DNA from 3 places in the Streptomyces sp. NPDC018019 genome. Region 1 is predicted to be linked to each of the others. Evidence: riboswitches for the same ligand, from Rfam matches in the RefSeq annotation. Region 1 holds a riboswitch; each other region holds the start of a gene.
The links. Region 1 has a riboswitch for cobalamin ahead of ACH4FX_RS34565 (CoA-acylating methylmalonate-semialdehyde dehydrogenase). Riboswitches for the same ligand answer to the same signal wherever they lie in the genome.
Positions count from the first base shown of each region.

Region 1 (9,715 bases):
CGGGGCGATGTGCTCCTGCGCGAAGTCCAGCGTCGTCTCGACGATGGCGAGCTGGTCCGCGGTGAGCGAGGTCGGCGAGGCGGTCGTGGTGGCGGTGGTCATGACGCTCATCAGGCTCAGCCCATCGTCGGGAGGGTGAAGCTCGCGCCCTCCTTGGCCCCGGAGGGCCAGCGCGAGGTGACGGTCTTGGTGCGGGTGCAGAAGCGGATCGCGTCCGGCCCGTGCTGGTTCAGGTCGCCGAAGCCGGACCGCTTCCAGCCGCCGAAGGTGTGGTACGCGACGGGCACCGGGATCGGCACGTTCACGCCGACCATGCCGGTGTGCACCCGGCGGCTGAAGTCCCGCGCGGTGTCCCCGTCGCGGGTGAAGACCGACACGCCGTTGCCGTACGGGTGCTCCGTGGGCAGCCGCAGCGCCTCCTCGTAGTCCGCCGCCCGTACCACCGACAGCACCGGGCCGAAGATCTCCTCCTGGTAGATCCGCATGTCCGGGGTGACCCGGTCGAAGAGCGAGGCGCCCGCGAAGAAGCCGTCCTCGTGGCCCGGCAGGGTGAAGCCCCGCCCGTCCACGACCAGTTCCGCGCCCTCCGTGACACCGAGGTCCACATACGCCCGGACCCGGTCCAGCGCGTCCCGGCCCACCAGTGGCCCGAAGTCGGCGTGCGGGTCGTCGCTGCGGCCGATGCGCAGCGCGCCGATCCGCTCGCGGAGCCGCGCCACCAGCGCGTCGGCCGTCTCCTCGCCCACCGGTACGGCGACCGAGACCGCCATGCAGCGCTCGCCCGCCGACCCGTACCCGGCGCCCACCAGCGCGTCCACCGCCTGGTCGAGGTCGGCGTCCGGCATCACGACCAGGTGGTTCTTGGCGCCGCCGAAGCACTGGGCGCGCTTGCCGTGGGCGGCGGCGGTCGCGTAGATGTGCGCGGCGACCGGTGTCGAGCCGACGAAGCCGAGCGCTTCGACGCGCGGGTCCTCCAGCAGCGTGTCCACCGACTCCCTGCCGCCGTGCACGACGTTGAGGACGCCCGGCGGCAGCCCCGCCTCCAGGAACAGTTCGGCGAGCCGCAGCGGCACGGACGGCGCCCGTTCGGACGGCTTCAGTACGAACGCGTTGCCGCAGGCGATGGCCGGGGCGGCCTGCCACAGCGGGATCATCGCGGGGAAGTTGAACGGGGTGATCCCGGCCATCACACCGACCGGTCGGCGCAGCGAGTGCACGTCCACACCGGTCCCGGCGTTGTCCGTGAACTCGCCCTTGAGCAGGTGCGGGATGCCGGCGGCGAACTCCACCACCTCCAGGCCGCGCTGGAGGTCGCCGTGCGCGTCCGCGACCGTCTTGCCGTGCTCGCCGGACAGCAGCCGCGCCAGCGACTCCCGCTCGCCCTCGACCAGGCGCAGGAAGTTCAGCAGCACCCGGGCGCGCCGCTGCGGGTTCCACTCGCCCCACTCCGGCTGGGCCGCCGCCGCGTCGGCGACCGCGGCCGTGGTCTCGGCGCGGTCCGCGAGCGGTACCCGGGCCTGCACGGTGCCGGTGTTGGGGTCGTACACGTCGCCGTAAGCACCCGATGTTCCCGGTGTGTGCTTGCCGCCGATGAAATGGGTCAGTTCACGGACCATGGGGCCTGCTCTCGTCAGGTGAGATCCGGGGATGGCACGGCCGGGCGCGCGTACGGCGCAACGGGCGCGGTACGCGGCGGGGCCGTGGGAACGCGAAGCGCGGGGGACCGTCAGCCGGCGGGCGGTGCCGCGGGCCGGGCCGGATCACCTGGGCCGGGGGTACGCACCGGTGCCATGCGTGTCTGCTCCATCCTCGTGGACAACACGGAACAACACCCGCGGCCGGTATCCTGGCTTCCGGATCACCGCGCGCCGCCCGCCTTCCCGACCTCGTTCGCGTCAGTGGCGTGTAGCTCGGCGTCGCACTCCCCGGTCACAGTGGCGGGACCACGCCGGATTCGCACCGGCTTCCCTGCACCGCGGGCCTTGGTCACGAACATATAGTCGGACGTCCTAGTAAGTCCAGGGGGCCGAAGATCCCCTGGCTGCCCGACGGCGGCACCGCGCTCCACGCCCGCGACCGCGCCGGGTGCGGGGACGAGCGCCGGCGGAAAGTGAGTACGGGTCCCCGACGGCGTTGAGTACGTGCACCGATGCCGCGCCGCGCCGCCGAAGTCAGGCTGGCGGTCATGAGCGCACCCGCACCTTCACCCGCCCCCGCCGACCTGCCGCAGCGTGACCCCTTCGCGCCCTCCACGACGGCGCTGCGGGTGTTCGCCGGGCTCGGCCTCCTGCTGCTCGCCGCCGCGTACTTCCTCTTCGTGATCATCGTTCTGAACCAGGCGTACAGCGGCGACGGCGCGAGCGGGCCGCTGCTGCCCGCCGCGCGGACGGCGCTGGCACTCTCCCCGGTCCCGGGGCTGATCGCCCTGTGCGTCCCGGCGGCGGGCCTGGGATACCGGGCACGGTGCAGCACCGTGTGGCTCCAGTACGCGCTGCTCGCCGCGGGCCCGGTACTGGCGGCCGTCGACTTCTCGTGAGGGCGGACGGCTTCCTACGGGAGCGCCGCCACGGCCCGCGCGGCCGGCACCAGGCCGACCGCGCGGGCCGTCCGCCACGGATCACTCCGGCACCAGCACGACCTTGAGCGCCGAATACGGGGTCCCGGGCGCCGCGGCGAGCGCCGCGAACGCCGCCTCGTGCTGCTCCAGCGGGAAGCGGTGGGTCACCAGCCGCTCCAGCGGCAGCCACCGGGCCAGCTCTATCGCCCGGGGGAACAGCCGGCTGTTGTAGTCCCCGGCCCCGATGATCTGCAACCCGCGCTGGAGGATCTCCAGCGGGCGCACGGTGGCCGACGCGTTGCTGTTGTAGCCCATGATCACGACACGGCCGCGGACCGCCGCGTACGCCAGGCACTGCTCCAGCAGGCTGCCGACGGTGTCGATGACCACGTCGCCCTGCCCCGCGAGGGCCGGGGCGTCCGGCGTGTGGACGGTGACCCGGCCGCCGAAGTCCCTGGCGAACACCTCGCGGCACAGCTCCTGCCGGTACGGGTCCGGCTCGGTCAGCAGCACCCGGGCGCCGTGGTGCTGGGCCGCCATCGCGCACACCACACCGACCGGCCCGCCGCCGGCGACGACCACGGTCTCCCCGGCCCGCACCCGGCCCGCTTCGATGTTGTTGAGCGCGCAGGCCAGCGGTTCCACGACCACCGCGCGGTCGAAGTGCATGTCCTCGGGGAGGGTGTGGAGGAACCGCTCGGGCAGCCGGATGTACTCGGCGAACGCGCCGTCCAGGTCGAGCCCGACCTCCGTACCCGCCTTGTTGACGCAGAAGTCCCAGTGCCCGCGCAGACAGGACGGGCAACCGCCGCAGTACAGCGTCGGGTTGATGACGACCCGGTCGCCCGGCTTGTGCGCGGTGACCGCGGACCCCACCTCCTCGACGGTGCCGACCGCCTCGTGGCCCATCACCACACCCGGCTCGGCGGGGAACTTGCCCACCAGCACGCTGCGGTCGGTGCCGCAGATGCCGGTCTGCGCGACCCGCACCACGACGTCGGTGGGCGCGGTGGCCGCCGGCTTCGGGTGGTCGGCCAGCGACACCGTCCGCGCCTCGGTCAGGACCAGGGCCTTCATCGCATACCTCCGGAGGTCGTCGGGGCGGCGCCCGGGATGTTCCACCGGATGGCGCCGAGCAGTTCCTTGTGCAGCTGCGGGGTGGCGGCCGCGACGCACGACTTCTGGTTCATCGGGTCCAGGTCGAGCAGCGCGGTGGTCCCCAGGTCGTCGCCGTAGGCGTCGGTGATGGTGACCCCGCTGCGCTTGGCGAGGTACACCGCGGCGGCGATGTCGTACGGGAACAGGTGCAGGATCGAGCCGCGCCCGGCCGCCAGGAAGGCCGCCTCGGTCCCCGGGTGGTCGCGCAGCACCCGGTTGCCGATGTCCACGTACGCGTCGAGCTGGCCGGTGATGATGCGGGAGATCGAGAACGTGGCGCTGTTGAACACGAAGACGCCGCCGGTGTTGGCGGACCGGTCCACCAGGTGCGCGTACGCCGCCGCCATCAGGTGCATGGGATGGCCGTTGAACTCGACCGACCAGAACATCTTCGCCGGGTCGGTGGTCCGGCTCAGCCGCGGCAGCGCGTGCGGGAACCCGCCGTACGACAGCCCCTCGTCGTCGTCCCCGTGGATCCACGCACCCGACTTGATCTCCAGCAGGTGCGCCGCGGTCACGTCGTCCAGCGTCGGCGCGGCCTTCGTCAGCGGCGCCGCAGCGATCGACACCATGCCCATCTCCAGACCGGCCGAGGTGGGCCGGGTCCCGTCGATGGGGTCCACGACCAGCACGTACCGCGGATCGGGCGCCAGCTCGACCAGCGAGCCGTCCTCGGTGTAGACCGCGAGCGGCACCGGTGCGTGCTCGCGCAGGTACGCGAGGACGGCCCGCTCGGCGACCTCGTCCACGTCGAACTGGGCGTCGCCGCCGGGGGAGTCGCCGTGCACCTGCCGGGCCGGGCCCCGGCCGGCGTACGTCATCAGCTCGGCCCGTACGTGCCGGCCCAGGCCCGTCAGCAGTTCTTTCATCGTGGTCATGAGGACAGCTCCGCGCGGAAGAGGCTCTCCAGGCGGTCGCACAGCAGCTCGGCCTGGTCGAGGGTGAGGATCAGCGGCGGCCGGATCTTGAGGACGTTGCCGTAGCCGTAGCGGGAGGTGCGCAGGATCAGACCGTGCTGCCCGGCCGCGCCCGCCAGATGGTTGGTCAGCTTGACGGCGGGCTTGCCGTCGGGGTGCGCGATCTCGAAACCGATCATGAGCCCGACTCCGCGTACGTCGACGATGGCCGGGTAACGGGTCCGCATGTCCGCGAGCCGGCCGAGGATGTAGTTGCCGGTGGCCCGTACGTTCGCCAGGAACGCGGGCTGCCGGACGATGTCGAGGGTGACGTTGGCCGCCGAGGCGGCCAGCAGGTTGGCGCCGTAGGTGAAGGAGTGGTGGTTGGCCGGCAGGCCCGCCAGCCGCTCGTTGGTCAGGATCGCCGCCACCTGCGCGCCGGAGCCGCCCAGGCCCTTGGCGGTGGTGATGGCGTCCGGCTCCACGTCGAAGTGCTGCGCCGCGAACATCTGGCCCGTCCGGCCGATGCCGGTCTGGATCTCGTCGAAGATCAGCACGATGTCGTGCTCGTCGCAGAAGGCCCGCAGCTTCTGGAAGTAGCCGTCCGGCGGGACGATGTTGCCGCCGTTGCCGGAGATCGGCTCGACGATGACGGCGGCGACCTGGCCGGTGCTGGCGTACTCCAGGAAGTCCTCGATGCGGTCCACGCACATCATTCCGCAACTGCTCTTCTGCTGCCCGTAGAAGCAGCGGAAGCAGTACGGGTCCGGCACCTGGAGGGTGCGCGGGAACAGCGAGGGGAACGGCTCCTTGCGGAACGCGTTGCCCGACATCGAGGTCATCATCATGGTCTGCCCGAGATGGCTGCGGAACAGGGAGATCACCTCGGAGCGGCCCGTGGCGTACTGCGCCATCTTGATGGCTCCCTCATTGGCGGTGGAGCCGCCGGAGACCTTCGGGTGGACCCGGGTCAGGTTCTCGGGGGAGACCTCCACGAGCCGGCGCACCAGCCCGTTGACCGGGTCGCTCTGCACCGACGAGGTCAGATGGGCGAAGACGTCCAGCTGCTCCTTCATCGCCTCGATCACGGCGGGGTGGGAGTAGCCGAGGCTCAGGTTGAAGGTGGCGGAAGCGCAGTCGAGGTATTCGTTGCCGTCCTCGTCGTAGAGGAAGACGCCCTCGCCGCGCACCATCTTCTGGGCGCTGACCGGGTAATAGAGCAGATCGCGAACGTTCGTGGCGTCCATGAACGGTTCTCCTCGCAGAAGACATGCTGGTGCCGGGACGGCTGGGAGGGAGGCACGGGCACGCCGACCGGGCCCGCGGTGCGCGGGCCGCCGTTCGGCCGTGGTGTCCTGACCGGTGTCCCGATTCCCCGGCCGGTGCGGCTCGGGGGCCGGGGCTTCCCGGCCGGGCGCTTCAACGTTTGACGACACCGACCCTAACAGCGTGGGTGTTCGTTTGGCTTGATCGACCGTGAATCGGCTGGAATCCATCAGGGCGGTGTGTGGACCACATTGTTGCGGGTGTCGAGAGGGCTCATCTGACCAGCAATGATGGGGAGTTGTCCGGGCGGCCGGACCGGCGGACGGACGTTGGCGCAGTTCCGTCGTCGGGAGTGGAAGGGCCTTCGACAAGATTCGAAGACGCGACATACGGAACAGAGTGCCGTCCGTTTCAACGTCTTACGCAAATTTCAAACACCGTTGGTGCGCCTTTGGGCAGTGGCTGTCTTGGCGCGGTACGGCGGGGGCGGGGTGCTGGGTGCGCTGTAGAGGTGTACGGGGCGTTGGGTGGGCTGTGGCGGCGTACGGGGCTGTGGTGCCACGCCTCGCTGCGTCGGGTCGCGACACGGCAAGGCGCCGGGCCGGGGGTGTCAGGTCCCCCGGCCCGGCGCCGGTACGAGGGGGCACGCGGCCGAGCGGTGTCGGTGCGGAGCGGGTGGTGTCAGTCCAGGGCGGGGCGCAACTCCGCCAGCGACGTGAACAGATGGCCCCGCATGCCGAGGCTCTCGGCCGCCCGGACGTTGGCGTCCCGGTCGTCCACGAACAGAATGCGCTCGGGCGGCAGGCCGAAGGCCGTACTGCACCATGTGTACGCACCGGGCTCCGGCTTGGCGTGGCCGATACGGCAGGAGAAGGCCAGAACCGAGAAGCGCTTCAGCCACGCGTGGTGCTCCTCGTAATGCGCCGCCAATTCCGCCGGGATGTTCGACAGGAGACCGATGGTGGTGCCGCGGTCCGCCAAACCGCCGAGGTATTCCACCATTTCCTCGTCGACCCGGCTCCAGCTCGCCACGTCCGCGGCGATCAGTTCCGCGATCCGCGCCTCGTCGAAATGCGTCCCGAGCGCTTCGGCGACCGTCCGCCAGTATTGCGCGCCGTTCTGGTCACCCCGGTCATAAGGCTGCCGCAGGGCCCAGTACCTTTCCCAGAAGGCGTCGGCGGGGACTTCGGCCGTGCGCTCCAGCCGGGTGCAGGCGGCCGGGGACTGCTGCCGGGCGATCACGCCGAACATGTCGAAGAGCACCGCGGTCATGCCATCACCCCTCGAAGGATTCCGCTTCCGCCCGCACCCCGCCCGGCCGGTGCGAGCGAACGCCCGTACTCACACAACGTGCGTGTGAGTACACACTCGGCATGGGTGGTTGTCAACCGCCGAGGCCCTGACAGACTCCGCAGGCCAGCGGGCGGAAGGGCCGCAACTCGCACCCGGTGTGTTGTTGTGCTACATCAGCGACATGAATGTCTCCGAACGCCACCGGTTCATCCTGGCCCTGCTGACCGAGCGCAACCGGGCCTCCGTGGCCGAACTCGCCCGTTCCACCAAGACGTCGGAGATGACCATCCGCCGGGACCTGGAGCTGCTGGAGTCCCGGGGCGCCCTGCGCCGGGTGCACGGCGGCGCGGTGACCGCGCTGCTCAGCGGCGTGGAACCGCCGTACGCGGTACGGGCCATGGTCGGCAGCGAGGCCAAGGCGAAACTGGCCGACGTGGTGGTGCGGATGCTGAACGACGGGGAGACCGTCGCCCTGGACACCGGCACCACCGCCGTGGCCATCGCGCACGCCATGGCGGGCCGCCGGCTGACCGTCACACCGCTGTCCCTGCACGCGACGATGCCGCTCGCCGAGCACGAGGGCATCCGCCTGCTGCTCCCCGGCGGCCAGGTCCGGCCGGGCGAGCTGTCCTTCTACGGGGAGACCGCCCTGCGCACCTTCGAGGACCTGCGCTACGACACCTTCATCCTCGGGTGCTGCGGCGTGGACGCGGCCAGCGGCGCCACCGCCTACAGCCTGGACGACGTGCACGTGAAGCGGGTGGCCGCGCGGGCGGCGCGGCGCATCATCCTGGTGGCGACCGCGGAGAAGCTGGGGCGGGTGGCGCTCGGCCGCATCTGTTCGGTCGAACAGCTCGACGTGGTGGTGACCGACGCGGCCCAGGGCACACCGGTGGTCGAGGAGATGCGCGCCGCGGGTGTGAACATCGTCCACGTGTGAGGCCCGCCCCTTCCCAGGAGGCGTCCTGCCCATCGTTCAGCGCCCGCACCGGACGTGACGAAAAGCCGCCCCAAGCCCTGACGAACACTCAACCTGTGCGTTATGGTCACCCGTGATGAGTGAATCGACTGGCTCCACCACTGGGTCGCCGCTGTCGCGGCGCTTGCGCACAGCGCGGGGCTGTACGTTCGTGGCCTTCGCGCTCAACGGATTCGTGATGGGGATGTGGATCGTGCACATCCCCGCCATCGAGCACCAGGTCGGCATCACCCATGCCGTGCTGGGCTGGCTGCTGCTCTTCCTGGGCGGCGGCGCCTTCGCGGGCATGCAGGTCTGCGGGGCGCTGGTCGACCGGTTCGGCAGCCGTACCATCGTCCTCGCCGGTGGCGCGCTGTGCAGTGCCACGGTGGTGCTGCCGGGCCTGGCGGACTCGCCCTGGACCCTCGCCGCGGCCCTGCTGGCCCTCGGCTTCGGCAACGGCTGCCTGGACGTCAGCATGAACACCCAGGCTGTTCAGGTCGAGCGGGGTTACGGCCGTCCGGTGATGTCGGCCTTCCACGCGGTGTACTCGGTCGGCGGTGTTCTCGCCTCGCTCATCGGCGCGCGCACCATCAGCTGGGACTGGCGGCCGTCCGTCACCCTCGCCGCCGTGGCAGTGGCCGGCGTGCTGGTCACGCTCGCCCTGGTGCCCGGCATGCTGCCCCCGGAAAGCTCATCACCTGCGGCGGAAGGGCCCCGGACCGCCGATTCCACCGCGTCCGCGGCCAAGGTGCCGCCCGCCAGGCGCCGTACCCCGTCCCAGGTCTGGGCGCTGGGCGCACTCGCCCTGATGCTCATGCTGTGCGAGGGCGTGGCGAACGACTGGAGTGTGCTCCACCTCAAGGACGTGCTGGACGCGCCCGCCGCGACGGCCGCCCTGGCGTACGGCGGTTTCTCCACCGCCATGACGGTGGGCCGCTTCGTCACCGACCGTGTGGTGGCACGTTTCGGCCGGGTGTCCGTGGTGCGGTACGGCGCGGGCCTCGCGGCCCTCGGCCTCGCGGTCGCCTCGCTGTCCCCGTGGGCGCCCCTGGCCCTCCTGGGCTGGACCGTCTTCGGCATCGGCCTGTCCGGCTGCATTCCGCAGTTCTTCACCGCGGCCGGCAATATGGACCCGGAATCGTCCGGGGCGAACGTCTCCAAAGTGGCCGGCCTCGGATACATCGGAATGCTGGCGGGCCCCGCCGTCATCGGCCCGCTCACCCACCTGGTCCCCCTGAACATCACCTTCTTCCTCCCCGTGGCGTTCTGCGTGGCCGCGGCCTTCGCCGCCGGAATCCTGCGCCCCGTCCGCAGGGGAAAAGCCGCTCCCGAACCCGCACCGGCCGAAGCGTGAACCGGCCCCAGGCGTGGGCCGGAAGCACCACGAGCCTCGCCGACTACGTGGACGAACGGCGAATCCACCCCCACGCCCGGGCCGCCACCAAGGACTCCCTACTCGAATTCCTGGTCCACGGCCTGCACGCCGCGGGCACCGTCTCCGACCCGCGCGCCTTCACCTGCGCGGTACGTGTCCGCATGACCCAGGGCGCCAACGGCTTCCATGGCATCGCCCTGCTGACCGCC
Region 1 covers NZ_JBIRGD010000028.1:111,410-121,124, reverse strand. The annotation lists gene ACH4FX_RS34570 (acyl-CoA dehydrogenase family protein) at 1-111, opposite strand, end outside; gene ACH4FX_RS34565 (CoA-acylating methylmalonate-semialdehyde dehydrogenase) at 117-1,616, opposite strand; cobalamin riboswitch at 1,819-2,000, opposite strand; gene ACH4FX_RS34560 (hypothetical protein) at 2,186-2,536, shown strand; gene ACH4FX_RS34555 (zinc-binding dehydrogenase) at 2,618-3,634, opposite strand; gene ACH4FX_RS34550 (inositol monophosphatase family protein) at 3,631-4,593, opposite strand; gene ACH4FX_RS34545 (aspartate aminotransferase family protein) at 4,590-5,858, opposite strand; gene ACH4FX_RS34540 (HAD family hydrolase) at 6,559-7,149, opposite strand; gene ACH4FX_RS34535 (DeoR/GlpR family DNA-binding transcription regulator) at 7,352-8,110, shown strand; gene ACH4FX_RS34530 (MFS transporter) at 8,226-9,485, shown strand; gene ACH4FX_RS34525 (PTS sugar transporter subunit IIA) at 9,482-9,715, shown strand, end outside.

Region 2 (9,715 bases), on a different contig from region 1:
TCCGCAGCCCCCGCCCAGAACCATGTGCAGCCCATGTCTGGACCGTCCGCAGTCCGCGTCCAGGACAGCGCGAGCTCCGTCCAGAGTCGCCCGAGACCCGGGTTTGCGGTGCAGGGCCCAAAGCAAGGTAGTCTGTCCGCTCAGCCAGGGCGCATAGCTCAGCGGTAGAGCGCTGCTCTTACAAAGCAGATGTCACAGGTTCAAATCCTGTTGTGCCCACAGAGTGAAAAGTCGCAGGTGAGCGGCTAGGTCAAGGCCCCCAATCGTGATCGATCGGGGGCCTTTTCGATCTTGAAAGTCCGCAAAGAGTCCACAACCCCAAGAGCATCATCCCTCGATAAGGGGTGGGCCGAGCAGGAGAGCCGCGTACAGGGCGATGTAAGAGAGGGGCGGGCGTGCCTCCCCCCCCCCACCGCGCCTGACCCGCACCTCCCACCTCCTGTGGTGCTCTGGCGGGGAGGCCGGACCCACAGGCGAGGCCCCGCCGGAGAAATCGGCGGGGCCTTCGACGTAAACGTAGATCGCCCCGCACCTCAGAGGTACGGGACGGGACGCACTCGACTGCATCGGTGCGTCTAGCGGCGCGATCCAGCGGACACGCATACGCCGGCCGCGCCGCTTCGTGAACCGCAGCGCGAGCGGCTGCGGTCGCCTTATGCGTACCGGGAAAGTGCCGAGGTACAACGGTCTTTTCCGGGGGGCGGGCCGCCCGCGCGTACTCACGACCGGCCCGCCTTCCCACGCCGCCATGGGTGAACGCTTCGGCGTGGGAGCAGGGGGACGGCTGCCCGGCGAGACGGCGCCGGGCAGCCGCCGCGGGCCGACAGTCCCCAGACCGGCCGGATGCGAGCCTCCCGGCTCATGATCTGAAGGAGAGCCGAGAGCTGCGGGCGGGTGTCGGTGAGCGCGTCGTCTCCGCGGTCGACCCAGTGGTCGGCGATCGTCCAGCCCTTCACCGTGGCGTAGTTGCGGCAGCCGTCGAGGCGCATGTCGAGGTAGGCGCTGGACCGCGTGGCGTTGCGGTCGTAGATGAACGCGAGGGGCGGCGGGTTGGTTATCGGAATGCCTCCGCGGAGAGAGCGCTGGTGGGGCCGAACGCGGCGCCGAGCGCGACAGGGTCGGTGAGTTTCCCGGTACTGTCTGGTAGCTCCAGCCAGCCGCGGCCGTACGCGCTGCGCCCCACCTGAGGGCAGAGCAGAGGCCATTTGAGCCGGCCGGACGGTGAGCGCGGGTAGATCGTCGAGGTGGCCCTCGGCACCAAGGGCAGTGAGCCACCACGCCCGCCGGGTCTCGGTACAGACAAGGACAGGGCCCAGTGCCCCGGCGCGGCCGAGCGGGCGCATGGCGTCGATGGACCGCATCAAGTCAGCTTCGACGACGCGCCATGCAGCCGACCGCACCGGAGCCAACGTAGTGGTCGCCCATTGGGCGCGCACGGTCGCAGGTTGGGTGCTGCACTGCACAAGCCAGGCCGTTCCGGCCTCGGCCGTGGTCGGCTTCGTCGGAATGAGCTGACCGTAGAACGGCCGTTTGCGCGTCTGCTTGGCGATTGCGCGCTATTGCGAATTCTCTTGGGCGATTGCTGGAATTGCTGCTCAGGACAGGTCGAGTGATGCCCGCGCACGGGCGATGAGGCGGTGCGCCTGGTGGTCGTATACCGCCGCCTCGTCGAGCCAGTCCCACGCCCGCTCGTACAGAGCGAGGCTGTCCGCGTCGTCGAGCCACATCTCAGCGTTGATCGTTTCGACGATCACCAGCCGGGTGTCGTAGATCCGGAAGCCGTGAGCGGGCGTTCGTCGTAGCTGTGCGGAGAAGGGGATGATTCCCAGCTCGACCGTGTCGAGGCCGATGAGAGAAATGAGTCGGTCGAGCTGAGCGGCCATGACCACCCGCGGGCACACCAGGACATGGAGGGCGCCCTCCCAGACCAGGAATCGAAACCGCCGGCCGGGCTCGTAGAGAGCGTCCTGTCGCTGCATGCGTTTGCGGACTGCGTCCTCCGTGTCCCGCAGGGACTGCCGGAACTCTGCGTTCGCGGTGAACACGTGCCGCGCGTACTCGGCGGTCTGAAAGAGCCCGGGAATTCGGGACACTTCGAAGCCCCGGATGGTGCGTGTGCGGGCCGTCTCGGCGATGGCGAGTTCCTGCCGCGGCCGATGGCCACCGGCGAGTTCCCGGCGCCACGTGCGGTAGTGCGCCTCCACGCCGTTCAGGCGGCCGATCAGCTCCGCCACCAGATCGGGGCGTCCCGCGGCTTTCGCCCGTGCACGGAGATCAGCGGGTGGAGGCATTTGCTTCCCGAGTTCCAGGCGCGAGATCTTCGACGCCTGCCAGCCGAGCCGGGCAGCGAAGTCCTTACCGTCCATGCCACCCTCGTTGCGCAGCTCGCGGAGCCGGGCGCCGAGGGTGGCACGGGCAGTCAGGTAGTCGGTGCTCACATGGTGGAACGTACCCGCTTCTGGAACTCAGCCGTAGGGACGGCGTGGTGCCATGCCGCGTCACGTGTCTGGCAGGCGGCCAGCACTTCGGCCGGGTCCTCGGACACGATGACGCCGAGGGTGGTGTCCTGCTCGTCGAAGACGAACCGGACGAGGGTGCGGGAGTCGAAGAGCCAGAAGTCCCAGTCGGGCAGGCCGAGCTGTTCGGCCTCGCCCCGGGGCAGGTTGCGAATGTCCTCGCCAGCCGCGACGTTCCCGAGTCCACTGTCCAGCAGGAACCGCTGCCCCTCGGTGGGCGGGGTGTCGACCAACCGCACGCGCTCGAAGCGCTTCCCGCGCTTCGTCTGCTCGCGTACGTTCGCACGCCACTCGTTCTCCTCCACGCTGATGTCCTCGCCGCGCTGCCAGCGCTCCCACTTCGGGGTGCCGCGGTCCGATGCGTAGCCGTGCCGGGTCTCCAGCCGCCATGCCGTGTGCTTGAAGGCGTGGAAGAGGGGTGCCACGTCGGCGAAGGGGGCCATGTCGCGCGGAGCGGTCCGTGGGGAGAAACGGATGAGGAGGTCGCGGGGGACGGTCACGAAGGTCTCCGACTCCTTCACATCCCGCAGTTCGGCGAGATGGGCGGGGTCGGTGACGCGGTCGCCTTGGACAAGGATCTCGTCCGTGCCCTCGACTTCGTACAGGGTGGGGCAGTCGCCGTTGTCGCTGGTGGTGCCGATGAAGCGGAGCGTCATGTGTCCTCCCGCGGTTGGGCGCGCCCTTCAGGATGCGCGGAATGCCGCCGACCTGCTTGGCGATGGCGGGAGATTGCGCGATCCCATGACGAGCATCTGGATTGCGCGCATGTGGGCGTGGCTTGTCTTCTTCGGTACCGTCTAGCGCAGCTCGTTGCCTGTGGCCCCCGCGCAGCGGGGATGGCCCCAGCGTCGCCCGCCCGCTGTTGAGCCGCGTGGTGTGGTCCCCGCGCGAGCGGGGCATCGTCAGCGGCCGGTCGCGGTCCAGATCGTCACGGCCGCCCCGACCACCGATGGGCCGCCGGACGTCGCAGCAAAAGGCCCCGCCCCGGCGCGTGGCCGAAGCGGGGGCGCTGGTGTGGCGATCGGGGCGGCCGCTCCACAGGCGAACGGGCATTACCACCAGCGGTGGAACCCCGCCCAGCCGTCCCAGTTGTGGCCGCGGAAGCCGAGCGTGAGTTCGGCGAAGTCGCCGGCCTCGGCCAGTTCGGGGGCCTCGTACTCGATCTCTTCCTGGTTCTCCTGCATGGGTGTTTCCCTTCCCCTGTGGCGTACCAGCACGGTTGTGCGTCGATACCAGCGTGACCGTCAGCGTGGATGATGTCGCTACCTCTTCGGAGTGATCAGGTGGTGCGCAGGCGTAGGCACGGCCGAGGCGCGGGGCGGCGCCTGCGCCTGTCGCCTCCGGCGCGTGCAGGTCAGTGGGCTGTGGTGGCCTGTCACAGGGTGACCAGTACGCTGACGATGGCGACCAGGAGGGCGATGCTGGGCAGGGGCCGGCGGGAGCGTTCCAGGGAGTCGACCCGGATTTCGTGGTCGGCGAGCTGCCGGTCGGTCTGGTCGGAGCGCTTCTCCAGTAGGGCGAGGCTGCCGTCGACGCGGGCGAACCCCACGTCAATGATCGACCTCAACCGTTCCAATTCCGCCGCCACGGAGGCCGGGTCGGACGGCGACGGATGCGTCGTCATCAGCACCTCCTACGGTATGAGTCTCGGCGTGCGGTCGACTGCGGTCTCCGTTACGCCGGGCCCGACCGTGCTGCCGCCGCTGCTCGCTATCGCGGTGAGCAGGGCCTGGACCGCGGCGAGGCCAGTGCCGCTCACTCCGCGGGCGGTCGGCGCCATGCCGGGTTGGCCGGCTGTTGTGGGGCTTGGGGTGGTCGACGTGCGGGGTGGTTGGTCACGGTGCACGCTGAAAACATGGTTGTGCATCCGCCGGTGATCGTTCACCCGCCCTCGCCGTCCGGTGGGCGTCGGGTCACCGTTCATGGGCAGATCGTCGGGCTGGCGCATGGGCGGGGTGATGTGGCCGAGTTTCTGCGGCATGCCGGTCTGGCGCCGGATGCCGATGACATCGATCTGGATGCGCCCGGGCTCATCGAGTGGCGTGGCGGGGACAAGGACAGCTGGGTGGCGCCGGACTGAGTGAGGCGTGGGGCGGGGTGCTACGGGGCAGGCGCTACCGGGTGTGCGTGGGGGTGGCCGAAGAGTGACGGGTGGGGGTGCGGCGCGGTTGTTCAGGTTTCAAGTGATGTGTATCGTCGAAGTGTGACTTGAAGTTTCAAGTACTTTCGATGGTCGCGGCCCGGACTCCGTAGGGGCCCCGCCGGCCCAGACAGAAAAGAGCGTTCACATGTCCTCCCCTCTCAGCCCTCTCCGTGACTACGGCAGCGGCGCCGGTGACCGTCACGCCGCGACTCCGCACGCGTACGACGTCGGTCTGCTGCTGTTGCGGATCGCGGTCGGTCTGATCATGGCCGCGCACGGTGCGCAGAAGCTGTTCGGCTGGTTCGGCGGGGGCGGACTGGATGCGACCGGGCAGTTCTTCGCGGCCAGCGGTTACCCGTCCGGCAAGGCGATGGCCGTGGTCGCCGGCCTCAGCGAGACGCTGGGCGGTCTCGGGCTGGTGCTCGGTCTGCTGACGCCGCTGGCGGGCGCGGCGGTCGTCGGGACGATGGTGAACGCGCTGGCGGTCAAGTGGGGCGGCGGGTTCTTCGCACCCGACGGTGTCGAGTACGAGCTGCTGCTCACGGCGGGCGCCGCGGCTCTCGCGCTGACCGGTCCCGGCCGGTACGCGGTCGACCGGCTGCTCCCGGTTCTGCGCGCGCACCGGCTGGTGTACGGCGTGGCCGCCTTGGTGCTTGCCGTGGTCGTGGCGGTCGTGTTCCTGCTGCTGCGTAACTGAGCGGAGTGGAGCGGGGCCGGATATGCCGGGAAGCGATGATGTGGAGAAGTGGGAAGGCGAGGGGTTGACGTGGCGGTGCGGCGGCTGAATCACGCGGTGCTCTATGTACGGGACGTGGAGCGCGCGGTGGCCTTCTATACCGGGGCGCTCGGGTTCCGGGTGGACACCGGGATTCCGGGACGGGCCGCGTTCCTCAGGGCCGAGGGGACGGCCAACGACCACGACCTCGGGCTGTTCGCGGTCGGCGCCGAGGCGCCCGGCCCCGAGCACGGCCGGGTGGGTCTCTACCACCTGGCCTGGGAGGTCGGCACGCTCGGGGAGCTGGCGGACGTGGCGGCGGGGCTGGCGGAGCGGGGCGCGCTGGTCGGCGCCACCGACCACCTGGTGTCCAAGTCGGTGTACGCCAAGGATCCGGACGGCAACGAGTTCGAGGTCATGTGGCGTGTGCCGCGCGAGAACTGGCCGGGGCCGGACGAACCGGACCGGCTGCGTCCGCTCGACCTCGAAGCGGAGTTGGCCCGTTGGGGCCGGGATTTGAAGACGGGCGCGGCGGCCGGATCGGCGACCTGATTGAGGGGAGTTCGGGGGGAGGGGGGAGGTAGGGGCTGGGTGGCCGGGTGGTCGACAGCCCGGGTGCCCGGCGGTCCAGGAGGCCGGGAGTCTGAGGGCCCGGGGCTCGTGAGGGCAGGGGCTCGGGAGGTCGGTGGTCGGCCTCCCGGTCAGGCGCCGACTGTCCGGCCTCCCCCCGTCATGCCGTTTCCCGGCCTCCAGCCCCTGTCAGGCCGTTCCCCGGCCCCCGCTTCCGTCAGCCCGTCTCCCCGGCCTCCGCCCCCGTCGTCCGTGCCGACCAGCGTTTCTCCACGCCGGCCAGTCGCCAGTACGCCAGGGCCGCCGCCCAGACGACCACGAACAGGCCGACGATGATGAAGCCGACGTTGTCCAGGTCGATGGACGAGATCCAGTCGGTGACGCCGTCCTTCAGGTCCAGTTTGTCGTGGAGGACGGTGACCAGTTCGATGGTCCCGATGAAGAACGCCACGGCGATCGACAGGCCGGTGATCGTGAGGTTGTAGTAGACCTTGCGCACCGGGTTGGAGAAGGCCCACTGGTACGCGAAGTTCATGAACGTACCGTCCAGCGTGTCGAACAGGCTCATGCCCGCCGCGAACAGCAGCGGCAGCACCAGGATCGCGTACCAGGGCAGACCGGCCGCCGCGCCGCTGCCCGCCATCACCATCAGCGTCACCTCGGTCGCGGTGTCGAAGCCGAGGCCGAAGAGCAGGCCGAGCGGATACATCTGGCCGGGCCGGGTGATGGAGCGGGTGAAGCGGCCCAGTACACGGTTCATGAAGCCGCGCGAGTCGAGCTGCCGTTCCAGCTCCGTCTCGTCGTACCGTCCCTGCCGCATCGCGCGGAACACCCGCCAGATACCGGCCAGCGCGACGAGGTTGAGCGCGGCGATCAGGTACAGGAAGCCGCCGGAGACCGTGGTGCCGACGGTGCCGAGCACCTGGTGGGTGCGCGAACCGTCGTCCAGCAGGGTGCCCGCGAGCTGCGCGCCGCCGGCGACCAGGGCGGCCATGGCGACGACCACGCTGGAGTGCCCGAGCGCGAACCAGAAGCCGACGGAGACCGGCCGCTTGCCGTCGGCCATCAGTTTGCGGGTGGTGTTGTCGATCGCGGCGATGTGGTCGGCGTCGAAGGCGTGCCGCATGCCGAGGGTGTAGGCGGTGAGGCCGAGGCCGACACCGAAGACCTGCGAGCCCACCGCGTAGTGGTGCGGTACGACCAGGAGGAAGAGCACGCCGAAGGCGACGACGTGCAGCCCGGCGATGACCGCCATCAGTCCCGCGGTCCGCACCGTGTCCTGCCGCCGCCAGTGGAACGAAGGCAGCGGTGCGGCGGTGACGGATGGGGTGGATGGGACGGGCGGGGTGGAAACGGGCGTAGTAGGGGTGGGGGCAGGGGAAGACGGGGGATCGGCGGACAGGGGCATCCGGTGGTCACGCTCCAGCACCTCGTGGATCAGTTCGTGAGATGCCGTGGCCGGTCTCCTGGCTGACGGGTGTGCGCGCCCGCCCCGGCCTTCCCGGCCGCGGGCTGCGGCCAGTGGCTCCGTACGGGCGGACGGCGCGTACGGAAAGGGGCGGGAACTTCCCGATCACAGTGGCGAGGGCCGCTCCGGCCTGGACCCGAAGGTCGTCACCGGTCTTCCCGAACACCACGGCCCGGACACTCTAACCCCCGCCGGCGAACCGGCCACCGGCCCGATGCGCCGCCGCACCGTATGCCGATACGGCGGGAACCCAGGGCGCCGGCCGCTCGACTACCTGGTCCGGGGGCCGCACGAGCGGGCCGCCGGGCAGTTCGAGAGGCAGGGAGAGCGGACGTATGCGTCCTCGCGTGAAGCGGCTGGAACGGGCGAAGCGGGTCGAGCGGGTGGAACGGGTGCCGAGGGGCCGGTCGGTGGGGGTGACTTCGGCGGTGACGGTGCTGGCGGTGGCCGCGCTGGCCACCGGGTGCGGCGGTGCCGACGGAGGGGCGGCCGGGAAAGCGGGCGACCGGGACGGTGCGGCGGGCGGATTCCCGGTCACCGTCACCGATTGCGACGGGCGGCGGACGACGTTCTCCGCGGCGCCGCGGAAAATCGTCACGAGCAATGCGTCGAGCCTGGAAATGCTGCTCCGGCTGGGCGTCGGCGACCGGGTCGTCGGTACCGGCTTCCCGCCCGGTAAAGGGACGTTGCCGCCCGGGCTCGACGCGCAGGCGCAGCGGGTGCCGGTCCTCGGCAAAACGGTGATCCCGAAGGAGAAACTGCTCGGTTCCGGGGCCGATCTCTACATCGACACCTTCGCGTCCATGGGCAACATGGGCGGGGCGGCGACCGGGCCGACCGATGCGGAATTCGCCGCGGCGGGCATCGAGCACGTCTATCTGGCTTCGACGGCGTGCGCGCCGCGCAAGAAGGTGCCGCAGCGGGACCTGTCCGCGGTGGAGGGTGACATCCGGCGCCTCGGGCAGGTCACGGGCACGACGCCGCGTGCGGTGCAACTGGTCGCGGAGATGGAGAAGAAGGTCTCCGTGGTGCGCAAGGCCGTTGCGGACGTGCCTACGGAGAAGCGGCCGTCGTATTTCTTCTTCGATTTCGACGCGGGGACGAAACAGCCCGTCGCCGTCTGCAACCGGCAGGTCGCGAACGCGGTGCTGACCGAGGCCGGGGCGCGGAACGTCTTCGCGGACTGTGCGGGGGATTTCCGGCCGGTGTCGTGGGAGGACGTGGTCGGCAGGAATCCGGACTGGATTCAGCTCGGCGTACGGAACCGGGGGAGTGCCGCGGCCAACGAGAAGGCATTCGACGACGCCGAACATTTCCTCCGGACGTTCCCGGCCACGGCCGGGCTGCGCGCGGTCAAGGAAGGGAAATTCCTGCGCATCGGCTCCGAGCAGACGACCATCGCCGGGGTCGGCAACGCCGATACGGTACGGCGGATCGCCGCGACGCTGTATCCGGACCGCCTGGGCGAGGCCGCCGGGGCGGGCAACTGATGGCGCCCCCGGTTTCGGCTGAGCGAGGGCGCGGCGCAGCTCGAACGGACCCGGGCCCGGCTGCGTTCCGTACGCCTCCCGGCCCCGCCCGTACGGCCACGCTCGCCGTCGGGCTGCTCCTCGCCCTCCTCGTGGCACTGACCGCCGCCGTCTCGCTCGGCGCCACCGACATCGCCCCAGGAGAGGTGTGGTCGGTGGTGCTGCGGCGGCTGGGCGGGCAGCCGCCCCGGCCCGGTACGGACGACCTGATCGTCTGGCAGCTGCGGGTTCCCAGGGCGCTGCTCGCCGCGCTGGTCGGCGCGGGGCTGGGGCTCGTCGGTACGGCCACCCAGGCGCTGGTCCGCAACCCGCTCGCCGACCCGTACCTGCTGGGCATCTCCAACGGCGCGTCGCTCGGGGCGGTGGCCGCGATCGTGCTGGGCGCGGGCGCCGTGGCCGGGACGGGCGGTGTGTTCGGCCTGGGCGGGGGCGTGGGCCTGTCGCTGGCCGCCTTCGCCGGGGCGCTCGCCGCGTTCGCGCTGGTGTGGACGCTGGCCCGGCGGGGCGGCGGCTTCGCGCCACTGAGGCTGGTGCTCGCGGGTGTCGGTATCGGACAGTTCCTGGCCGGGTTCACCAGCTATCTGGTCCTCCAGGCCGGGGACGAACAGCAGACCCGCGGCGTGCTGTTCTGGCTGATGGGCAGCCTCGGCGGCGCCACGTGGGGCACGCTCGCGCTGCCGGCCCTCGCCGTACCGGCCGGGCTGCTGGCCCTCCAGGCGCGGGCCCGCGCGCTCAACGCGCTGACCATGGGGGACGAGACGGCGGCCGGTGTGG
Region 2 covers NZ_JBIRGD010000007.1:5,836-15,550, forward strand. The annotation lists tRNA gene ACH4FX_RS13835 (tRNA-Val) at 148-219, shown strand; gene ACH4FX_RS13840 (hypothetical protein) at 1,351-1,515, shown strand; gene ACH4FX_RS13845 (helix-turn-helix domain-containing protein) at 1,596-2,438, opposite strand; gene ACH4FX_RS13850 (DUF6879 family protein) at 2,435-3,172, opposite strand; gene ACH4FX_RS13855 (lasso RiPP family leader peptide-containing protein) at 3,569-3,700, opposite strand; gene ACH4FX_RS13860 (hypothetical protein) at 3,892-4,140, opposite strand; gene ACH4FX_RS13865 (hypothetical protein) at 4,372-4,596, shown strand; gene ACH4FX_RS13870 (DoxX family protein) at 4,805-5,356, shown strand; gene ACH4FX_RS13875 (VOC family protein) at 5,426-5,926, shown strand; gene ACH4FX_RS13880 (HoxN/HupN/NixA family nickel/cobalt transporter) at 6,162-7,385, opposite strand; cobalamin riboswitch at 7,383-7,597, opposite strand; gene ACH4FX_RS13885 (ABC transporter substrate-binding protein) at 7,829-8,902, shown strand; gene ACH4FX_RS13890 (FecCD family ABC transporter permease) at 8,902-9,715, shown strand, end outside.
Region 2: linked by a shared signal. The riboswitch ahead of ACH4FX_RS13880 (HoxN/HupN/NixA family nickel/cobalt transporter) and the one ahead of ACH4FX_RS34565 (CoA-acylating methylmalonate-semialdehyde dehydrogenase) in region 1 are both predicted to bind cobalamin.

Region 3 (9,715 bases), on a different contig from region 1:
CACCTTGAGCAGGTCCGGGGCCCAGGCGTCGGACAGGCGGTCGGCGTGCAGGCCGGTGCTGCCCTCGGCGGCACGTACGGCCAGTGGCAGCAGCGCACGCGGCGTGCGGCGGGCGGCGGCCAGGGCGCGGACCGTGGCCTGCCAGTCCAGGACCGGCGAGTCCAGGACGAGGCCGGCGATGCGGTCGCGCAGCCCGGAGTTGGCGGCGGCGCGCAGGGCCATGGACGCGCCCGTGGACCAGCCGTGCAGGACGACGCGCTCCGCGCCGTACCGGATCGCGTAGCGGATCGCGGCGTCCAGGTCGCGCCATTCGGAGTCGCCGAGGTGGCTGATGCCGTCGGCGGTGTGCGGGGCGCCCACGTCGTTGCGGTAGGCCGGATTCAGCACGGGCAGCCGGTGGTCGCTGAGGAACGGCATGACGACCATGGGGTGCTCGCGGGTGGTGCCCAGGCCGTGCACGGTGATGACCCAGGTCGCCCGGGCACCCGGCACGAACCAGGCGGGCAGGGCGCCCAGTTCGCCGGGAATGTCGACGTCGGCGCAGTCGAGGTCCAGCGCGTCGCGCGGGTTGCCGATGTGCACCTGGGGGGTGAGCCGCATCCGGGCGCCCGCTTGGAGGGTGCCGTGGGTGACCCGCTCCAGGCGGCGGACGACCGTGTCGGCCGGGTGCGGCACGTCGTCCAGGAGCGGGCCGACGATCGCATGGCTGCCCGCGCCGGTCAGGCCGTAGGTGCCGGGCCGCAGCGAGGCGAGGCTGCGGGTGAGGGTGATCCGCCCGGGGCCGGTGGAGTGCACCGTGAGCCGGGGGTCGCCCGGCAACGGCCGGTCGGGCGCGGGTTTGAGGACCATGTCGCTGGCGTACCGGCCGGCCGCCACCGCGGCCGCGCCGGCACCGATCACCGTGGTGGCGGCCGCTGCCGCCGCAGTACCCAGACGCATCCTCCCCAGTGTGGGCGGGGCCGCCCGCCCCGGCCAGTGGGCGGGCGCGGCCGGGTGACGGCGGGCGTGACCGGGTTTCAGTGAGCGTGGTCGGGTGCCGACGGACAGGGCCTGATGACGGCGGGCATGGTCGGGTCACGGCGAGCGAGGTCGCGTGGCAGCGGACGTGGCCGGGCTACGGCGAGCGAGGTCGTATGGCGCCGTACGTGTCCGGGCTACGGCGAGCCCCGCAGCGTACGGCCGGGCGAGGCGCGACAGCCGACGACGGGGAGCAGCGGCCGGGCCCGGCAACCGACACCGAAGGCCCGACGCCCCGGCCCGGCAACCACCGCTGAGGGCCCAACGCTCCAGCCCGGCAGCCGACGCCGAAACCCCGCACCCCAGCCCAGCACCCAACGCACCAGACCCCCGAAGTCCCACCCCAGCACCGCGCCTCAGTGGTCAGCGCGGCTGACCGTAGCCTCGCAGGCGGTCGCCGGCCTCGGTGAGCTGTTCCGGCGTCAGCAGGGCGGGTTCGCGGCCGGGCAGCGCGCTGGCGGCGAGCCAGACGCGGCACATCCACTCCAGCTGGGCCGTGCGGTCGTATGCCTCGTCAAGGGTGTCCCCGTACACGATGGTGCCGTGGTTCCGCAGGAGGCAGCCGGTGCGGTCGCGCAGTGCGGCGAGCATGTTCTCGGCCAACTCCTCGGTGCCGTACAGGGCGTACGGCGCGACGCGGACGGGGCCGCCGAGGGCCGCGGTCATGTAGTGCACCGGCGGGAGTTCGGTGACGAGGGTGGAGACGGCGGTGGCGTGCGCGGCGTGGGTGTGCACGACGGCGCGGGCGCCGGTGGCACGGTAGACGGCCAGGTGCATGGGGAGCTCGCTGGTCGGCCGCAGCGTGCCGTGGGCGGGGCGGCCGTCGAGGTCCACCGCGGTGAGGTCGCCGGGTCCGAGCCGGTCGTACGGGACGCCGCTGGGCGTGACCAGGACCAGGTCGCCGACGCGCGCGGAGACGTTGCCGGAGGTGCCGACGACCAGCCCGTCGGTGACCGTGCGGCGGGCGGTGGCGACCAGCTCGCGCCAGGCGTCGTCGAGGGCTTCCCGGTCCGTCATGCGTGTGCCTCCGGTGTGCGGTGCGGGCGCCGGCCCCGCCGGGGTGCGCGGGGGTGGTGCGCGGGTGGCTGCCGACACCGTACGGGCCGTGCACGGCGCCATGGGGCGGATCCCCGCCTTCCGGTATCCGTCATGCCCGACCGGTGGCACCTCGGTGGGAATTGACCGAGCATCGACCACCTTGTACGGATCACTCGGTACGCTGCCTGGGATTTGTCATGCACGTAGCCATGCCGTACATCGTCATCCTGGGATTCCCGGGGGGAATCATGGCCCGTGATCACGATCGCCTGCCCGACGCACCGTGCCCGCCCCACCGGCCCTGCGCCCCGCAGCGCCCGCCGCGCACCCGGCGGCGCCGGTTCGCCGCCGGCTCCCTCGCCCTCGGCGCGCTCACCGCCGTCCTGTACACCGCCGTGCCCGCGCCGCCCGCCGCCGAGGCCGCCGGCAAACCGCTCGGCCACGACATCTCCTCCCACCAGGGCGCCGTCGACTGGCGGAGCGTACGGGCGAAGGGCGGCCGGTTCGTCTACGTCAAGGCCACCGAGTCGAACTGGTACCGCAACCCCTACTTCTCCCGGCAGTACCGCGGCGCACGCAAGGCCGGCCTGCTGCGCGGCGCCTACCACTTCGGCGTGCCGAGCGCGTCCTCCGGCACCGCGCAGGCCCGGCACTTCCTGCGCCACAGCGGCGGGTGGAAGGCGGACGGCCGGACGCTGCCGCCCGCCCTCGACATCGAGCACAACCCGTACGACCGGGAGCGGGCGTGCTTCGGGATGAGCGGCGCGGCGCTGGTCCGGTGGATCCGCGGGTTCAGCGACGAGGTGCTGCGGCAGACCGGGCGACGGCCGGTGATCTACACGACGGCGCGGTGGTGGAACGGCTGCACCGGCGGCAGCCGGGCGTTCGCCGCCACCCACCCGCTGTGGCTGGCCCGCTGGCACGGCGCGCCCGGGAAGCTGCCGGCCGGCTGGGCGTACCCGAGCTTCTGGCAGTATGCGAGCCACGGCGCACTGCCGGGCGACCAGAACAAGTGGAACGGCACGGCCGCACAGCTCCGGCGCTTCGCCCGGGGCTGAGCCGCGGAGCGGGACCCGGAACGCCGGGACGCGGCGCGGGACCAGAGCGCCGGATCGCGAGGCCGGGACGCGGGCCCCCGGCACCGGTACCCATGGGACCCTTGAGGTTACCGGGGCCCCCGAGCTGATACGCACGGGCCCCGTGTGACGCGTCGGGCGCCTCCGCGCGCCCCCTCCGGGCACGTCACCGCGCCGCCGGGCCCAGTTCACCTTCCGTTCACCCGTCGTCCGTACGGTCCCGAGCGTTACTGACCACCGAACTGATTGCCTGGGTGAATGGAACACATCACGCTTCTCATCGGGATCGTGATCGTCACGGCCTTGGTGTTCGACTTTACGAACGGCTTCCACGACACGGCCAACGCCATGGCCACCACCATTTCCACCGGGGCACTCAAGCCCAGGATCGCGGTGGCGATGTCGGCGGTCCTCAACCTGGTCGGCGCGTTCCTGTCGGTGGAGGTCGCCAAGACCATCTCCGGCGGGATCATCGACGAGACCGCCGGCATCAGACCAGAAGTGATCTTCGCCGGACTGGTCGGCGCCATCGTCTGGAACCTCGTCACCTGGCTGGCCGGGCTCCCCTCCAGCTCCTCGCACGCCCTCTTCGGCGGACTGATCGGCGCGACCCTGGTGTCCGTCGGCGCGAGCGGCGTGCACGGCGGCGCCGTCGTCATGAAGGTCCTCATCCCGGCCGTCGCCGCGCCCATCGTGGCCGGTCTGGCCTCGATGGCCGCGACCCGGCTGACCTACCGGCTGGCCCGCAACCGCGACGAGGCGGAGACCGCCAAGGGCTACCGCGCCGGGCAGATCGCCTCCGCCGCGCTGGTCTCCCTCGCCCACGGCACCAACGACGCCCAGAAGACGATGGGCGTGATCACCCTCGCGCTGATCACCGGCGGTGTCGTCGCACCGCACGCCGACCCGCCGCTGTGGGTCATCGCCTCGGCCGGCCTGGCCATCGCGCTCGGCACGTACCTGGGCGGCTGGCGGATCATCCGCACGATGGGCAAGGGCATCACCGACATCCAGCCGCCGCAGGGCTTCGCCGCCCAGACCGGCGCCGCGGCCACCATCCTGGCCTCCTCCCACCTCGGCTTCGCGCTCTCCACCACCCAGGTCTGCTCCGGCTCGGTCATGGGCTCGGGGCTGGGCCGCAAGGGCGGTGTGGTGCGCTGGTCCACGGCGGGCCGGATGGTGATCGCCTGGGGCCTGACGCTGCCGGCCGCCGGCCTGGTCGCGGCGGGTGCCGCGCTGCTGGCGGACCAGGGCGACTGGGGCATCGCCACCGTCGCGGTCCTCGCGCTCGCGGTCTGCGGCGCGATCTGGCTGGCCTCCCGGCGCAAGCCGGTGGACCACACCAATGTCAACGAGGGTCCGGCCGTGGAGCCCGCGGGTGTGGTGACCGCCGCCCTGCAGACTGTCTCTCCGCCGCCCGCCGGCCCGGTCGGGACCGCGCCCGCTCCGGCCGTCGCCACCATCCCGGCGCCCACGGTGGCCGACGCGCCGCTCGCCGACCCGGTCGGCGTCGCCGCCCCGGTGATCGCCGCCCCGGTGGCCGCCCACCCGCACGAGACACACACGGCCAAGCTGCGCGCCAAGGCCGGCTCGGCCGCCGGCTGACCCGCCCGCACGCCCCCGGCTTCCACGAAGGAACGAGAACGCAATGAGCATCGACTGGGCAGCGCTCGGCCAGGTCTTCGGCGTCACGCTGGTCGTGACGGTCGGCATCGTGGGCCTGTTCACCCTCGGCATCGTCGGTACGTCCCGCAAGCCGCGCCAGGAGGGCGAGGCGGTGGCCGCCGACGGTCCCGCCGGGGCGGCGCGGGCCGGTGCGTACGTCTGCTTCGCGCTGTGCGCGGCGGCCGTGGCGTACGGGATCTATCTGATCGTCGCGGCCTGACCCGGCCGTAGCACGGTCCCCGGGGCGCCCGGTGGCCGCGGCACCTGCCGCGGCCACCGGGCGCCCTCGCCGTCTCCCGGACACCGCGTGCCTGTGTCCTTGCCCACAGGCCCTGCCACGGGTCCGCGCCGCAGGTCAAGCGCGAGTTGACGGGCTTCGCGGAGCGTGGTGGACTGCCGGAGCCAATCGGCGACAGATGAGGAAGTCCGGTGAGAATCCGGCGCGGTCCCGCCACTGTCACCGGGGAGCGCTCCTCCAGCAAGGGCCACGGTCCGCGTCCGGGACACGGGTTCCGTACGGACTGGAAGGCCGGGGGACGCGCCGATCCGGGAGCCAGGAGACTCTCGTCGCCGTATCCGTCGAACCAGGGCGCGGACCCTGAGTGAGGACCTACCGCCATGCCCGGCCGCAGTGCGAGACCTGCTGGACGTACCCCCGTACCGCCCCTCCGAGGCGCGACGGCGGTCTGATCCGATGCGTGCCGAACACGCCGGCTACGCGTGCGGCGCGGCCCTCGGCTTCCTCGGCGATCTGGTCGTGGGCGATCCCCGGCGCGGCCATCCGGTGGCCGCCTTCGGGCGGGCCGCGGCAGCCGTGGAGCGCCGCCTGTGGCGCGACGACCGCGGGCGCGGGGCCCTGCACACCGCGCTGTGCGCCGGCGGGACCGCCGTCGGCGCCGCGCTGCTCACCCGTGCCGTACGCCGCTCCCCCGCCACCTCCGTCGCGCTGACCGCCGCCGCCACCTGGGCCGTTCTCGGCGGCACCTCGCTGGGCCGCGAGGCGCGGGCCGTCGGCGGGGCGCTCGCCGCGGGCGATCTCGACGTGGCGCGCGAGCGGCTGCCGCACCTGTGCGGGCGCGATCCCCAGGCCCTGGACGGTCAGCAGATGGCGCGCGCGGTGGTCGAGTCCGTCGCCGAGAACACCTCGGACGCGGTGGTCGGCGCCCTGGTGTGGGGCGGCGTCGCCGGTGTGCCGGGGCTGCTGGCGTTCCGTGCCGTCAACACGCTGGACGCGATGGTGGGCCACAAGTCGCCGCGCTACCGCCGCTTCGGGTGGGCCTCGGCCCGCCTCGACGACGTCGCCGGCTTCCCCGGCTCCCGGCTGACCGCCGCGCTGGCGGTCCTGTCCGGCCCGGACCGGCGGGGCGCGTGGCGCGCCTGGCAGCAGGACGGCGCGTCCCACCCGAGCCCCAACGCGGGCCCGGTGGAGGCCGCGTTCGCGGGGGCGCTGGGCGTACGGCTGGGCGGCACCCTGGCGTACGGCGGCCGGGTCGAGCACCGGCCGGTGCTCAACGGCGGCGCCGGGCGCCCCGTGGCGGTGGCGGACATCGAGCGGGCCGTGACGCTGTCGCGCCGGGTGAGCGTGGCGGCGCTGGCGGCCACGGTCGCGGGCCGGCTGGCGGCCGGGGCGCTGCGGCGGTCCCGTACACCAGGAACGGTACGACGGTCCCGTACGGCCGGGAGGGCCCAGTGAGCAGCAGCGTGCGGACGGCGAGGAGTGCCAGGTGAACGGTTCGGGTGGGGCGCCGCTCGGCGGTGGGCTGCTGGTGGCGGGCACCACGTCCGACGCGGGCAAGAGCGTGGTGACGGCGGGCATCTGCCGCTGGCTGGCCCGCAAGGGCGTCAAGGTGGCGCCCTTCAAGGCGCAGAACATGTCGCTGAATTCGTTCGTGACGCGCGAGGGCGCGGAGATCGGGCGGGCGCAGGCGATGCAGGCGGCGGCGGCGCGCGTCGAGCCGAGCGCGCTGATGAATCCGGTGCTGCTGAAGCCGGGCAGTGACCGCAGCAGCCAGGTCGTGCTGATGGGCAAGCCGGTGGGCGAGCTGAGCGCGCGCGGCTACCACGCGGGACGCCAGGAGCAGTTGCTCGGCACGGTCACGGACTGCCTCCAGGAGCTGCGCCGTACGCATGACGCGGTGATCTGCGAGGGCGCCGGCAGCCCCGCGGAGATCAATCTGCGGCGTACCGACATCGTGAACATGGGCATCGCGCGGGCCGCCCGGATACCGGTCGTGGTGGTCGGCGACATCGACCGGGGCGGTGTGTTCGCCTCGTTCTTCGGCACAACGGCGCTGCTGTCCCGGGAGGACCAGGCGCTGGTCGCGGGCTATCTCGTCAACAAGTTCCGCGGCGATGTGACGCTGCTGGAGCCGGGCCTGGAGATGCTGAAGGAGCTGAGCGGGCGGCCCACCCTCGGGGTGCTGCCGTTCGCGCACGGCCTGGGCATCGACGAGGAGGACGGTCTCCGTGTCTCGCTGCGCGGCGCGGTCCGCGAAAGCGTCGTCGCGCCGCCGCACGGCGCCGACGTGCTGCGCGTCGCGGTGGCCGCCGTACCGCTGATGTCGAACTTCACGGACGTGGACGCGCTGGCCGCCGAACCGGGCGTCGTGGTGCGCTTCGTCGACCGCGCCGAGGAGCTGGCCGACGCCGACCTGGTGGTGCTGCCCGGCACCCGCGGCACCGTCCGCGCGCTCCAGTGGCTGCGCGAGCGCGGCATCGCGGACGCGGTGCGGCGGCGGGCCGCGGAGGGCCGCCCGGTGCTCGGCATCTGCGGCGGCTTCCAGATGCTGGGCGAACGCATCGAGGACGAGGTCGAGTCGAAGGCCGGGACCGTGGACGGGCTGGGGCTGCTGCCCGTACGCGTCCGGTTCGCGGCGGACAAGACGCTGGCCCGGCCGTCCGGCGAGGCGCTGGGCGAGCCGGTCGAGGGGTACGAGATCCACCACGGCGTGGCCGAGGTCTCCGGCGGCGAGCCCTTCCTCGACGGCTGCCGGTCCGGGTCGGTCTGGGGCACCCACTGGCACGGCTCCCTGGAGAGCGACGGGTTCCGCCGGGCGTTCCTGCGGCGGGTGGCCGCCGACGCGGGCCGCGCGTTCGTCCCGGCGCCGGACACCGGCTTCGCCGCGCTGCGCGAGGAGCAGCTCGACCGGCTGGGCGACCTGATCGAGGAGCACGCGGACACGGCGGCGCTGCTGCGGCTCATCGAGGACGGGGTGCCGGCCGGGCTGCCGTTCGTGCCGCCGGGGGCGCCGCCGATACCGCCGCCGTCCCGCACCCCGGCCGCACCCGGCGCGGCCACCACCGCGCCCGCACACCGCACGTCCCTCGAAGGGGGTACTCCCTGATGGCATCGGTCCCTTACCCGTTCACCGCGGTCGTCGGCATGTCCGACATGCGGCTGAGCCTGCTGCTCAACGCCATCTCGCCGGCCATCGGCGGGGTGCTCGTCCGCGGCGAGAAGGGCACCGCGAAGTCGACGATCGTGCGCGGTCTGACGGCGCTGATGCCGGACGTCCCGGTCGTCACCGGCTGCCGTTTCTCCTGCGATCCCGCCGCGCCGGACCCGGCGTGCCCGGACGGCCCCCACGAGACGTACGGCTCGGAGGAGCGCCCGGCCCGCATGGTCGAGCTGCCGGTCGGCGCGTCCGAGGACCGTCTGGTCGGCGCGCTGGACATCGAGCGCGCGCTGTCGGAGGGCGTGAAGGCGTTCGAGCCGGGCCTGCTGGCGGACGCGCACCGCGGCATCCTGTACGTGGACGAGGTCAACTTGCTCCACGACCACCTCGTGGACTTGTTGTTGGACGCCGCCGCCATGGGCGCCTCGTACGTGGAGCGCGAGGGCGTCTCCGTACGGCACGCCGCGCGCTTCCTGCTCGTCGGCACCATGAACCCGGAAGAGGGCGAACTGCGCCCGCAGCTGCTGGACCGCTTCGGGCTGACCGTGGAGGTCGCCGCGTCCCGCGAGCCGGACCAGCGGGTGGAGGTCGTCCGGCGCCGTCTGGCCTACGACACCGACCCGGCAGGCTTCGCAGCGCGCTGGGCCGCCGAGGAGGGCGAACTGCGGGAGCGGATCGCCGCCGCGCGGGCGCTGCTGCCGGACGTGGTCCTCGGCGACGCGGTGCTGCGGCAGATCGCCGCCGTGTGCGCCGCCTTCGAGGTGGACGGCATGCGCGCGGACATCGTGATGGCGCGCACCGCCAGCGCGCTGGCGGCCTGGGCGGGCCGTACGGCGGTCCGCGAGGAGGACGTACGGCAGGCCGCCCTGCTGGCGCTCCCCCACCGTCGCCGCCGCAACCCGTTCGACGCCCCCGGCCTGGACGAGGACAAACTCGACCAGGTGCTGGAGGAGTTCGGCGCGGACGAGGACGACGACCCGGAACCCGACCCCGACCCGGACGGCGGCCCGGAGGACGGCCCCGACGGGCCTGGCGGCGGGCAGCCGCCGCAGGACGGCGACGGCGGCACGGACGGGCCGCAGGGCGAGGACGCGCAGGCTCCGCACGACCAGACCCCGCACGACCGGCCACAGCTGCCCGAGCAGTCACCGGCCCCGGACCCGGCCCCCGCCGACCCGAAGGCACAGTCCGAAGGCGCGCGGGAGGAGGCTCCCGGCGAGGGCGGCGAGAAGGCCGCCGTCGCCGCGGGCGAGCCGTTCCGTACCCGGCGGCTGGACGTGCCGGGCCTCGGCGAGGGCGCGGACGGCCGCCGTTCGCGGGCCCGTACGGCGCACGGCCGGACCACCGGCGCCCGCCGCCCGCAGGGCACCCTGACCAAGCTGCACCTCGCCGCGACCGTGCAGGCCGCCGCGCCGCACCAGGTGGCGCGCGGGCGCCGCGGCCCGGGGCTGCTGGTGCGCCGTGACGACCTGCGGGAGGCGGTCCGCGAAGGCCGCGAGGGCAACCTCGTGCTCTTCGTCGTGG
Region 3 covers NZ_JBIRGD010000008.1:248,436-258,150, reverse strand. The annotation lists gene ACH4FX_RS16460 (alpha/beta hydrolase) at 1-939, opposite strand, end outside; gene ACH4FX_RS16455 (class II aldolase/adducin family protein) at 1,381-2,034, opposite strand; gene ACH4FX_RS16450 (lysozyme) at 2,304-3,113, shown strand; gene ACH4FX_RS16445 (anion permease) at 3,390-4,736, shown strand; gene ACH4FX_RS16440 (hypothetical protein) at 4,780-5,016, shown strand; cobalamin riboswitch at 5,213-5,360, shown strand; gene ACH4FX_RS16435 (cobalamin biosynthesis protein) at 5,491-6,489, shown strand; gene ACH4FX_RS16430 (cobyric acid synthase) at 6,521-8,140, shown strand; gene ACH4FX_RS16425 (putative cobaltochelatase) at 8,140-9,715, shown strand, end outside.
Region 3: linked by a shared signal. The riboswitch ahead of ACH4FX_RS16435 (cobalamin biosynthesis protein) and the one ahead of ACH4FX_RS34565 (CoA-acylating methylmalonate-semialdehyde dehydrogenase) in region 1 are both predicted to bind cobalamin.